DNA from 2 places in the Yersinia enterocolitica subsp. enterocolitica genome. Region 2 is predicted to be linked to the other one. Evidence: riboswitches for the same ligand, from Rfam matches in the RefSeq annotation. Region 2 holds a riboswitch; the other holds the start of a gene.

Region 1 (5,453 bases), 400 kb from region 2:
TGATATTCCACCAATTCGAGCGAGGGGTAACGTAAAACGGCAATAGCAGCACGGGTCACTTCCCCCTGCTGCTCAAAACCAACATCTGCTCCCGCGATAAAGCGCACTGACTCACTTGCGATATCATCTTGAAGGCTAATTTCAGATGCGCGTTGCAGCTGTTCTGCCCGTAACGCTTTGGTGTCTACCATCTGCCACCCTGTCTATAGATTGATTACTTTTGGTGATAAGGTTTTGATAATGCATGGACTGCCTTCACAAAAGCACCCGCATGTTCTGGTGGGACATCCTGATGGATACCGTGGCCCAGATTAAATACATGCCCTTCACCCTGACCAAAACCGGCCAGAATTGTACTGACTTCTTCCTCGATACGCGCAGCAGGCGCATAAAGAATTGAAGGGTCCATATTGCCTTGTAGAGCAACTTTGTCACCTACCCGGCGGCGCGCATCGGCAATGTCGGTAGTCCAATCCAGCCCCAAAGCATCACAACCGGTCGCGGCCATCGCTTCCAGCCATTGCCCACCACCTTTAGTAAATAAGGTTACTGGCACTCGACGCCCGTCATTTTCGCGAATCAGGCCATCGACGATTTTATGCATATAATTCAAGGAGAATTCTGCATAATCACGCCCGGTCAGTACCCCACCCCAGGTATCAAAGACCATCACAGATTGCGCGCCAGCTTTGATTTGAGCATTGAGATACAAAATGACACTGTCAGCCAATTTATCCAGCAACAAATGCAAAGTCTGCGGCTCGGCATACATCATTTTCTTCAGTTTGGTGAAGGCCTTACTACTGCCACCTTCAACCATATAAGTCGCCAATGTCCACGGGCTGCCGGAAAAGCCAATTAATGGCACCGCACCGGCCAGCTCACGGCGAATGGTTCTCACCGCGTTCATAACATAGCCCAATTCCTGTTCTGGATCGGGAATGGGCAGTTTTTCAACATCAGCCCGGCAGGTAATCGGAGATTGAAAACGCGGGCCTTCGCCGGTTTCAAAGTACAACCCCAACCCCATAGCATCAGGAATGGTCAGAATGTCGGAAAACAGAATCGCCGCATCCAGCGGATAACGACGCAATGGTTGCATCGTCACTTCACAGGCCAATTCAGCATTTTTGCACAGCGACATAAAATCTCCGGCAATAGCGCGGGTGGCTTTATACTCTGGCAAATAGCGACCAGCCTGGCGCATCATCCACACCGGAGTGACATCTACCGGCTGGCGTAGCAAAGCACGCAGATAGCGATCGTTTTTCAACTCATTCATGATAAAGCTCCCTTGATTATCCGCACGCATTGTAGCATGCCAGATAATACTTTCCTGCGGCAGCTAAAAGCGGTTTTTAGCTATTCTCCGTCGTCGAACTGCTCTTCGCGGCATAATACGACGGTATCTTCAATCAAGCGACGTGCCACGGTGCCTGGTGGTGGCAACAATGGTAATTGATCATAGCGATACCAACCGGCATTCAGCAGCTCTTTAGGGTCATGTCGCAGCTCACCGCTGTCATACTCCGCCATAAAGGCCATCATCAATGAATGCGGGAATGGCCACGGCTGCGATGTCACGTAGCGCAGGTTTTTAATGTGGATATTACTTTCTTCCAGTACTTCGCGGGACACCGCCTGTTCCAACGTCTCCCCCACTTCGACAAACCCGGCTAACACCGTGTTAATACCACCACGATGGCGAACATGTTGTGCCAATAAAATCTCATCACCGCGACGGATGGCAACAATCACGCACGGGGCAATTTGTGGGTAATAACGTTCACGGCAGTGATTGCACAGACAAGCCCACTCAGTACGGCTGGCATGCATTTGATGCCCACAATAGCCACAATAGCGGTGAGAGCGGTAAAACTCAGCTAATTGCACGCCACGGCCCGCCAATTGGAACAAACCGCGATCGACATCCAGTAATTGCCGCACTGACCCCATATCCGTAGACATCATCTGGCGAATCAGCCAAACCGCCTGCCCTTGCCATTCACCAATCTGCCTGGCGGTCGCGCCCTGTAATGACCAATTGGCCGCGTTACCTTGTGGTAACTCCCCTTTTGGTAACCATAATTTGTTTTCATGGCTGACAATCCACCAGCCACTTTCTTTACCTGTAAGTTGTAGTTCCATATCGTTGTTGCACAACCTCGACTTCACTGGCAATCTAGAATCCGGCTTGTTACATTTTTGTAACCCATTATTACTTCACGGAGTCGATCTCATGCTTAACCGACTAGAAAGCCTGACTCAACGCGTTGGCGGCAGTAATGAATTAATTGATCAATGGCTTCATGCACGTAAAGAACTTTTAGTCTCGTATTGCACAGTGATCGGTATTAAGCCACAAAAAGGAAAGCATACCCCGCTTAATGAAAAAGCGCTGGAGAACTTTTGCCACAATCTGGTGGATTATCTCTCCTCCGGGCACTTCCATATCTACGATCGAATTATCAAACAGGTAGAAGGTGCGTCCAGCCCGAAAATGGCTCTGACGACCAAAGTTTATCCCGCTTTAAAAAATAACACTCAAACTATCATGGCATTCCATGATCGTTATACAAACATTGAGATCGATGACGATAGCTGTACCGAGTTTCAACAAGCTTTATCCGATATCGGTGAAGCGCTTGATGCTCGTTTTCGGCTGGAAGATCAACTTATTCAATGGGCTGCCGAGTCATGGCAAGCCGCCAAGCCAGTTATTCAAGCAGGGCAGGTAAAATAGCCCACTGATCAGCACGGGCTTGTAGTTTTAATTCAACCTCAATACCCAAAGTAATTGAGATTGCAGGTAGGCAGCAAGTGAATGAATTCCGATGAGCTTACACAGGTAAGTGATTCGGGTGAATGAACGTAGCTAACACCGCTGCAATTTCAAGTAAGAAGGGTATATACTGAAGATTCTTGTCGGAGTGCCTAGCACCTGTTTTCTTACGAAAGCAAACGCAGGCTGAGACCGTTAATTCGGGATCCGCGGAACCTGATCGGGTTAATACCCGCGAAGGGAACAAGAGTAATTTATCGCTACAGGCCCGGCATTCCCCTTACAGGTGGCAGCCGGTCACTGGCCAACATCGTTACTCCCGCCAAGCTCCAGACAAGCAATTTTCCCGATAAACCACATTGGATCTATAACCACATTGGTAGGAATTGCTATGTCTAATAATATCACCACTAAGAATCCATCCCGCCCACGTAAAGCGCAACGTGAGGAAGCTCAACAGTTTATTGATACCTTGCAAGGTGTCACTTTCCCCAACTCACAACGTATTTACCTGCAAGGCTCACGACCCGATATTCAAGTGCCACTGCGCGAGATCCAACTCAGCCCAACATTGATCGGCGGCGGCAAAGACTCACCTCACTATGAAGATAACGAAGCCATTCCGGTGTATGACACCTCCGGCCCTTATGGCGATCCCAGCGCGAAACTGGATGTCCATGCTGGTTTGCCCAAATTGCGCGATAGCTGGATAGCCGATCGTCAGGATACCGCGGCACTGACTTCCGTTAGCTCTGGTTTTACCCAACAACGTTTGGCTGATGAAGGTTTGGATCATTTGCGTTTTGAGCACCTTCCTCGCCCGAAGAAAGCCGTCAAAGGCAAATGTGTTACTCAATTACATTACGCTCGCCAAGGGATCATCACCCCAGAAATGGAGTTCATTGCACTGCGAGAAAATATGGGGCGTGAACGTATTCGCGGCGAAGTTTTGCGCCAGCAGCATCCGGGCCAATCATTTGGTGCACATCTGCCCGATAATATCACCGCAGAATTTGTCCGACAGGAAGTCGCTGCGGGGCGAGCCATCATTCCAGCAAATATTAACCACCCCGAATCTGAACCAATGATTATTGGTCGTAACTTTTTAGTGAAAGTGAACGCCAATATCGGTAACTCTGCTGTGTCCTCTTCCATTGAGGAAGAAGTGGAAAAATTGGTGTGGTCTACCCGCTGGGGTGCTGACACCGTGATGGACTTGTCCACTGGCCGCTATATTCATGAAACCCGTGAATGGATACTGCGTAATAGCCCGATTCCTATTGGCACGGTCCCCATCTATCAAGCGCTGGAAAAAGTGAATGGGGTGGCAGAAAACCTCACCTGGGAAATGTTCCGCGACACCTTGCTAGAGCAGGCTGAACAAGGTGTCGATTACTTCACCATTCATGCTGGCGTACTGCTACGCTATGTACCGATGACCGCCAAACGGCTGACCGGTATTGTCTCTCGTGGCGGGTCGATTATGGCGAAATGGTGCCTTTCTCATCATCAGGAAAACTTCCTGTACCAGCATTTCCGCGAAATTTGCCAAATTTGTGCCGCCTATGATGTTTCATTATCACTTGGTGATGGTTTGCGCCCTGGTTCTATACAGGATGCCAATGATGAAGCCCAATTTGCCGAACTGCATACCTTGGGAGAATTGACCAAAATTACCTGGGAATATGATGTGCAGGTGATGATAGAAGGCCCTGGGCATGTGCCAATGCAGATGATTCGCCGCAATATGACCGAAGAGTTGGAGCATTGCCACGAAGCGCCATTTTATACCTTAGGCCCGTTGACCACGGATATTGCCCCCGGCTATGACCATTTCACCTCCGGTATCGGGGCGGCGATGATTGGCTGGTTTGGCTGCGCCATGTTGTGCTATGTCACACCGAAAGAGCACCTTGGCTTACCTAATAAAGAAGATGTAAAACAAGGGCTTATTACTTATAAAATCGCCGCTCATGCCGCTGATTTGGCCAAAGGCCACCCCGGCGCGCAGATCCGCGATAACGCCATGTCAAAAGCTCGCTTTGAATTCCGCTGGGAAGATCAGTTCAATCTGGCGCTTGATCCTGAAACAGCACGGGCCTATCACGACGAAACCCTGCCGCAAGAATCTGGCAAAGTCGCTCACTTTTGTTCTATGTGTGGGCCGAAGTTCTGTTCGATGAAGATTTCGCAAGAAGTGAGAGATTATGCAGCCAAGCAAGAACAGGCCGCAGCTCAACCCATTGAAGTACTGCAATCGGGTATGGATCAGATGTCAGCCGAGTTCCGCTCTCGTGGCAGTGAGTTGTATCTCAGCCCGGTGAATCTGAAAGCGGAGGCTGATAATGAAACCATCTGATACACCTATCTTCTCGGCCCAGAAGGGTTTTCCGACGACTGAACAGCGCCTTGGCTTGTATCCGGTCGTCGATTCTGTGCTGTGGATAGAACGCCTGCTGGCGGCAGGGGTAACCACTATCCAATTACGTATCAAGGATTTAGATGATGCTCAGGTAGAACAGGATATTGCTGCCACAATTGCATTGGGCAAACGCTATCAAGCACGCTTATTTATTAATGATTACTGGCGACTGGCGATTAAGCATGGCGCTTACGGGGTGCATCTGGGGCAGGAAGATTTGGAGACCACTGATTTGGCCGCCATACAACA
Region 2 (5,453 bases):
TCTTAGCGCTCCAGATAACTGGCTGCCGTGGTTGCTGGGCAGTGTACACGCCATGATCTTGCCCCAAGAGTGGGAAAATCAACCCGACTTCCGTCGGCATCCTATCGGGACTGGCCCTTATTCTGTGATTCGTAATCACCAGAGCCAATTGAAAATTCAGGCTTTTGATAACTATTTCGGTTTCCGCGCACTGATTGACGAGGTCAATATATGGGTTCTGCCAGAGCTGTCTGAAGAATTGGTTTATTCCGGCGTACAATTGCAGGCCGACGATACCAGCAAAAATGAACTGGAAAGTCGGCTGGAAGAAGGCTGCTATTTTTTACTGTTTGACCAGCGCTCTCCCCTGACCCGCAATCCTGATATTTGTCGCTGGCTTTGTGAGCTGATTACTCCCGTCGCTCTGCTCAGCCACGCAGACCCTTTTTATCAGCGCTATTGGTCACCGGCCTACGGCATGTTGCCGCGCTGGCATCACAACCGACTCAGAGTATTGGAAACGAAACCAGAAGGTTTAACCGAACTGACTCTCACCTTCTACAGTCACCATTCAGAGTTTGATGCCATCAGTCAGACACTAACAAAATTGTTAGCAGATCAAGGTGTTAATTTAAAAATACACGTGGTGGACTACACACAGTGGTATCAAGGGGATGCCCAGAGCGACATGTGGCTTGGCAGCGCTAACTTCTACCTGCCACTGGAGTTTTCTCTGTTTGCCACTTTATATGAGCTGCCGCTACTGCAATATTGTCTGGATGAAGAGTTACACCAAGACGTTGAATTATGGCGCAATAATACCTTACAGATGGCGGATTGGAGCCAACGACTGGTTAGCCAAAATCAATTCCATCCCTTGTTCCATCACTGGCTAGAATTATACGGGCAACACAGTATGCGCGGTGTACGTATGAATACCCTCGGCTGGTTTGATTTCAAATCGGCCTGGTTTACACCGCCTGAGACTTAAAACTCTATTCACTTTCCCTGCGGAGAATAATACTCTGCGGGGATGTTGATAATAACAGATTCAATCAATACATTGGACGGCACCATCTCCTTAACGATATAATGCCAACTGACGCAAAATAAGGAGATAGCGCGGTGACAGAAACAGATATCGAAATGGAAAAAAAACTATTAGCGCATGGTTTTACACAAAAAGAAGTCAATAGGTTAAAGAAAGTTCTAACCCATGAGCATGTTAATGATGCTGGAGGTGAGACATTGGAATCACTCATCCTTGATTTAAAGAAGAGCTTTATTCCAAGCTGCTTTTGCATTTTGTTAGTCTTACTACTATATCCACTCATCGTCACCAAACCAGTTTTAATTGAAGTATCCGTTTATCTGGTCATTGCGATATTTTCCTTTTTTTGTATAAACTTGATTAACCCAATGAAATTGTCTTTTAAAGCATACAGATTCTTAAAAAATAAGAATAAAGGGGAGTAGTTCCCCTTAGACTTCATTAAAAATGGTTTGCATCTTCACGATGATTTATATCTGAGATAATACGTATTTTATTTCCTGCACTAGCAAATTTTAGCATTAAAGCGCCCTGACTCATTTTGGTGATATTTCTATAATAGTCGCTAGGAATATATCTAAACAATCGCAAAACATCAGGCTTTAAACTTAGGGCAACCACACCATACAGTGATGATGCCATATCCACAGCATGATAAGCCATCGAGCCTACTTTTGGCTCAAATCCCATAAACTTAGCGGTCGCTCTGTACCCTTTTTCCATCACACCAGTGTACTCATCGTCACCCAACAAGCGGAGAAAATTTTCAGCCGCTGTACTGGCACCACTTACGGCTAAATGTGCCCCTGCTAATTTTCCCAGAATAAAGCCAGATTTAATTATAAGCCCAAAACCTGTGCTCATCTGGAGACCACTAGTGACAACACCAATGGCATTTATGGTATAACCAATTTCATTATTATATTTTTCCATATTAATCGTCATATAGACTTTTGCTCTATCCAGCGAAAGCATAGTACCTTGCCTTTCTATATTGGCACACTCCTCTTGGATATTACTGATTGCAGCACGACACTCTGAATCAGTTTTGGCATTACGAATAATGTTTAGGTTGCCATCTGACAGTTGTTTTACTTCACTTTCAAATCGCGCCTTAAGGAAGAAATCTTTAATATGGCGGGAGGAAACAATTTTGGCTGTTTTCATTAAGTCGTTGGCAGCTGAGTGAGCCAATGCAAGAAAGTAATTATTATCCCTTTCTCTTCTATTTAAGTAAATATCCATAACGTATCATCCATAATTAAACTCACAAAAAAGATAGAATATCTTATCTTCCAATCGGTATCACTGGGCCGTCTACTCATAGAGGTCTATTTCAGCCTTTGCGTGAGTTTATCTCGCTATTTTAAGAATACACCCCGAGCGTTAATCTGATTTATTAATATCCTATGGGTATTTAATATTGGATAATTATTGACTGCATTTCCTGACTCACAAATATCTTATCGAGCAACAATACCCTTTCCCCTATTCAAATTAATCTCTACAATAGCGGCGTCTCAACGGGGTGCTAAATTGCAGAAGACGGCAAGTTAGCTGAGAGCAAACCCGTCGAACCTGATCCGGTTAACACCGGCGGAGGGATTTGAGAAAGATAACACCTGTACTTCCTATAGATACCGATGTTAGCTACCGCCTCAGATACCTTTGCCACCTTTATCCTTAAGGAGTGCAAAGTGTTTAAACGCCTTATTCCCTGCTTATTGTTACTGTCTGCGGCCACTGTGGCTGCTGATAAACCCACATTGACAGTGTATACCTATGACTCCTTTGCTGCCGATTGGGGGCCAGGGCCTGCCATTAAAAAAGCCTTTGAAGCCGAGTGCGATTGCCAACTTAAATTTGTCGCGCTGGAAGATGGCGTTTCACTGCTAAACCGCTTGCGCATGGAAGGTAAAAACAGTCAGGCCGATGTCATTTTAGGTTTGGATAACAATTTAGTACAAGCGGCGGAACAAACCGGGTTATTCGTGCCAAGTCAGGTAGATACCAGCAAATTGACCCTGCCGAAAAAATGGCAGAATAACACCTTCGTCCCGTACGACTATGGCTATTTTGCTTTTGTGTATGACAAAAACAAATTAAAAAATCCTCCTAAGAGCCTGCAAGAATTAGTCGACAGTAAAGAGCCGTGGAAGGTCATTTATCAAGACCCACGCACCAGCACTCCGGGTCTTGGCTTAATGTTGTGGATGCAAAAAGTGTATGGTGATAAAGCCCCGCAAGCATGGCAGCAACTGGCGAAGAAAACCGTCACGGTGACCAAAGGCTGGAGCGAAGCCTACGGCTTGTTCCTTAAAAGTGAAGGGGATTTAGTGCTGAGTTACACCACCTCTCCGGCTTATCATCTGATTGAAGAAAAGAAAAGTAACTATGCCGCCGCCGATTTTAGCGAAGGCCACTATCTGCAAGTGGAAGTCGCCGGTGTAGTGGCATCCAGCAAACAGCCAGAACTGGCGCAGCGCTTTATGCAATTTATGGTCACACCTGCATTCCAGAATCATATACCGACCGGCAACTGGATGTATCCAGTGATCAAAATGGATTTACCGGCCGGATTTGACACCCTGACCGTGCCACAAAAAGCATTACAATTTGATGCTAAAGACGTGGCTGATAATCGTGGCAAATGGATTCAGGCATGGCAATCCGCCGTCAGCCGCTGATCCCCGCGTGGTTATGGCCGGGGCTACTGGCCGCTTTGCTGATAGTCGGTGTCGCTTTGCTGGCGTTCACGGCTATCTGGCGGCACGCCCCTGACACGGATTGGCACAGCATCTGGCATGACAGCTATCTGTGGCATGTAATTCGCTTCACTTTCTGGCAGGCGTTTCTCTCCGCATTACTGTCAGTTATTCCGGCGATTTTTTTAGCGCGCGCCTTATACCGCCGTCGCTTTCCCGGCCGCCAACTGCTGTTGCGCTTATGCGCCATGACACTGGTGCTGCCGGTGCTGGTTGCCATTTTTGGTATTCTGACCGTTTATGGTCGCCAAGGTTGGTTGGCGGCGCTATTTGGCTGGTTGGGGATGGATTACCGCTTCTCGCCTTATGGTCTACAGGGAATCTTGCTGGCGCATATTTTCTTTAATATGCCGCTGGCGACCCGTTTGCTATTGCAGTCATTGGAAAGCATTGCCGTTGAACAGCGCCAGTTAGCCGCACAACTGGGCATGAATGGCTGGCAACATTTTCGCTGGGTTGAGTGGCCCTACCTACGCCGCCAGATCCTCCCCACTGCCGCACTGATTTTTATGCTGTGTTTTGCCAGCTTCGCCACTGTGCTCTCTCTTGGGGGCGGGCCGCAAGCCACCACTATCGAACTGGCTATTTACCAAGCACTTAGCTATGACTACGATTTGGGGCGTGCTGCATTATTGGCACTGATTCAGCTGGGATGTTGCCTGGGATTGGTGGTCATGAGCCAACGGCTAAGCTCAGTATTGGCGGTGGGCAATACTCATGGGCAAATCTGGCGCAGTCAGCAGGACAGTGCCTGGTCACGCATCAGCGATACCCTGTTAATCGGCGCGGCATTACTATTGATGGTGCCGCCATTACTGGCTGTCGTGATTGATGGCAGCAATAAAACGATATTAACCGTGCTCCAGCAACCGGCACTGTGGCACGCCTTCTTTACCTCACTGACCATCGCCATTGGCGCAGGGTTATTGTGCGTCACTCTAACCATGATGCTGTTATGGAGCAGTCGTGAACTGAAGCTGCGCCACCACGCGGCTTACGGACAAGCCATAGACGTCAGTGGCATGGTCATTCTGGCGATGCCGGGTATCGTGCTGGCGACCGGCTTTTTCTTATTACTCAATGATACGTTGGGCTTGCCGCAATCCCCTTATGCACTGGTGATTTTAACCAATGCGCTGATGGCGGTGCCCTATGCTTTAAAAGTGCTGGATAACCCGATGCGGGATCTTGCCGAGCGCTATACACCGCTGTGTTTATCACTGGATATTCGCGGCTGGCACCGTTTGCGCCATATTGAACTCAGTGCACTGAAACGCCCTCTGGCTCAGGCGCTGGCCTTCGCCACGGTACTTTCTCTTGGGGATTTTGGTGTGGTGGCGCTGTTTGGTAACGAGCACTTCCGTACCTTGCCATTTTATCTTTATCAGCAAATAGGGTCTTATCGCAGCAATGATGGTGCAGTGACTGCCCTGTTGCTGCTATTACTGTGTTTCCTGCTGTTTACACTTATTGAAAAACTGCCGAGCCGCCATGCTAAAGCTTGAGAAAATCACCTATCTGTACGACCACTTACCGATGCGCTTTGATTTGCGCATTCAACCGGGTGAGCGGGTGGCTATTCTTGGCCCAAGTGGCGCCGGTAAAAGCACTCTGCTGAGTTTGATTGCGGGCTTTTTAGCGCCAGCCAGTGGCCGAAT

What was found. Region 2 has a riboswitch for thiamine pyrophosphate ahead of thiB (thiamine ABC transporter substrate binding subunit). Riboswitches for the same ligand answer to the same signal wherever they lie in the genome.
Positions count from the first base shown of each region.
Region 1: linked by a shared signal. The riboswitch ahead of thiC (phosphomethylpyrimidine synthase ThiC) and the one ahead of thiB (thiamine ABC transporter substrate binding subunit) in region 2 are both predicted to bind thiamine pyrophosphate.

Region 1 is NZ_LR590469.1:3,689,684-3,695,136, reverse strand. It holds gene nfi (deoxyribonuclease V) at 1-191, opposite strand, end outside; gene hemE (uroporphyrinogen decarboxylase) at 215-1,282, opposite strand; gene nudC (NAD(+) diphosphatase) at 1,363-2,148, opposite strand; gene rsd (sigma D regulator) at 2,240-2,743, shown strand; TPP riboswitch at 2,917-3,042, shown strand; gene thiC (phosphomethylpyrimidine synthase ThiC) at 3,174-5,141, shown strand; gene thiE (thiamine phosphate synthase) at 5,128-5,453, shown strand, end outside.
Region 2 is NZ_LR590469.1:4,085,315-4,090,767, reverse strand. It holds gene sgrR (HTH-type transcriptional regulator SgrR) at 1-970, shown strand, start outside; gene FGL26_RS19315 (hypothetical protein) at 1,105-1,455, shown strand; gene FGL26_RS19310 (DUF4225 domain-containing protein) at 1,472-2,275, opposite strand; TPP riboswitch at 2,545-2,653, shown strand; gene thiB (thiamine ABC transporter substrate binding subunit) at 2,728-3,717, shown strand; gene thiP (thiamine/thiamine pyrophosphate ABC transporter permease ThiP) at 3,693-5,300, shown strand; gene thiQ (thiamine ABC transporter ATP-binding protein ThiQ) at 5,287-5,453, shown strand, end outside.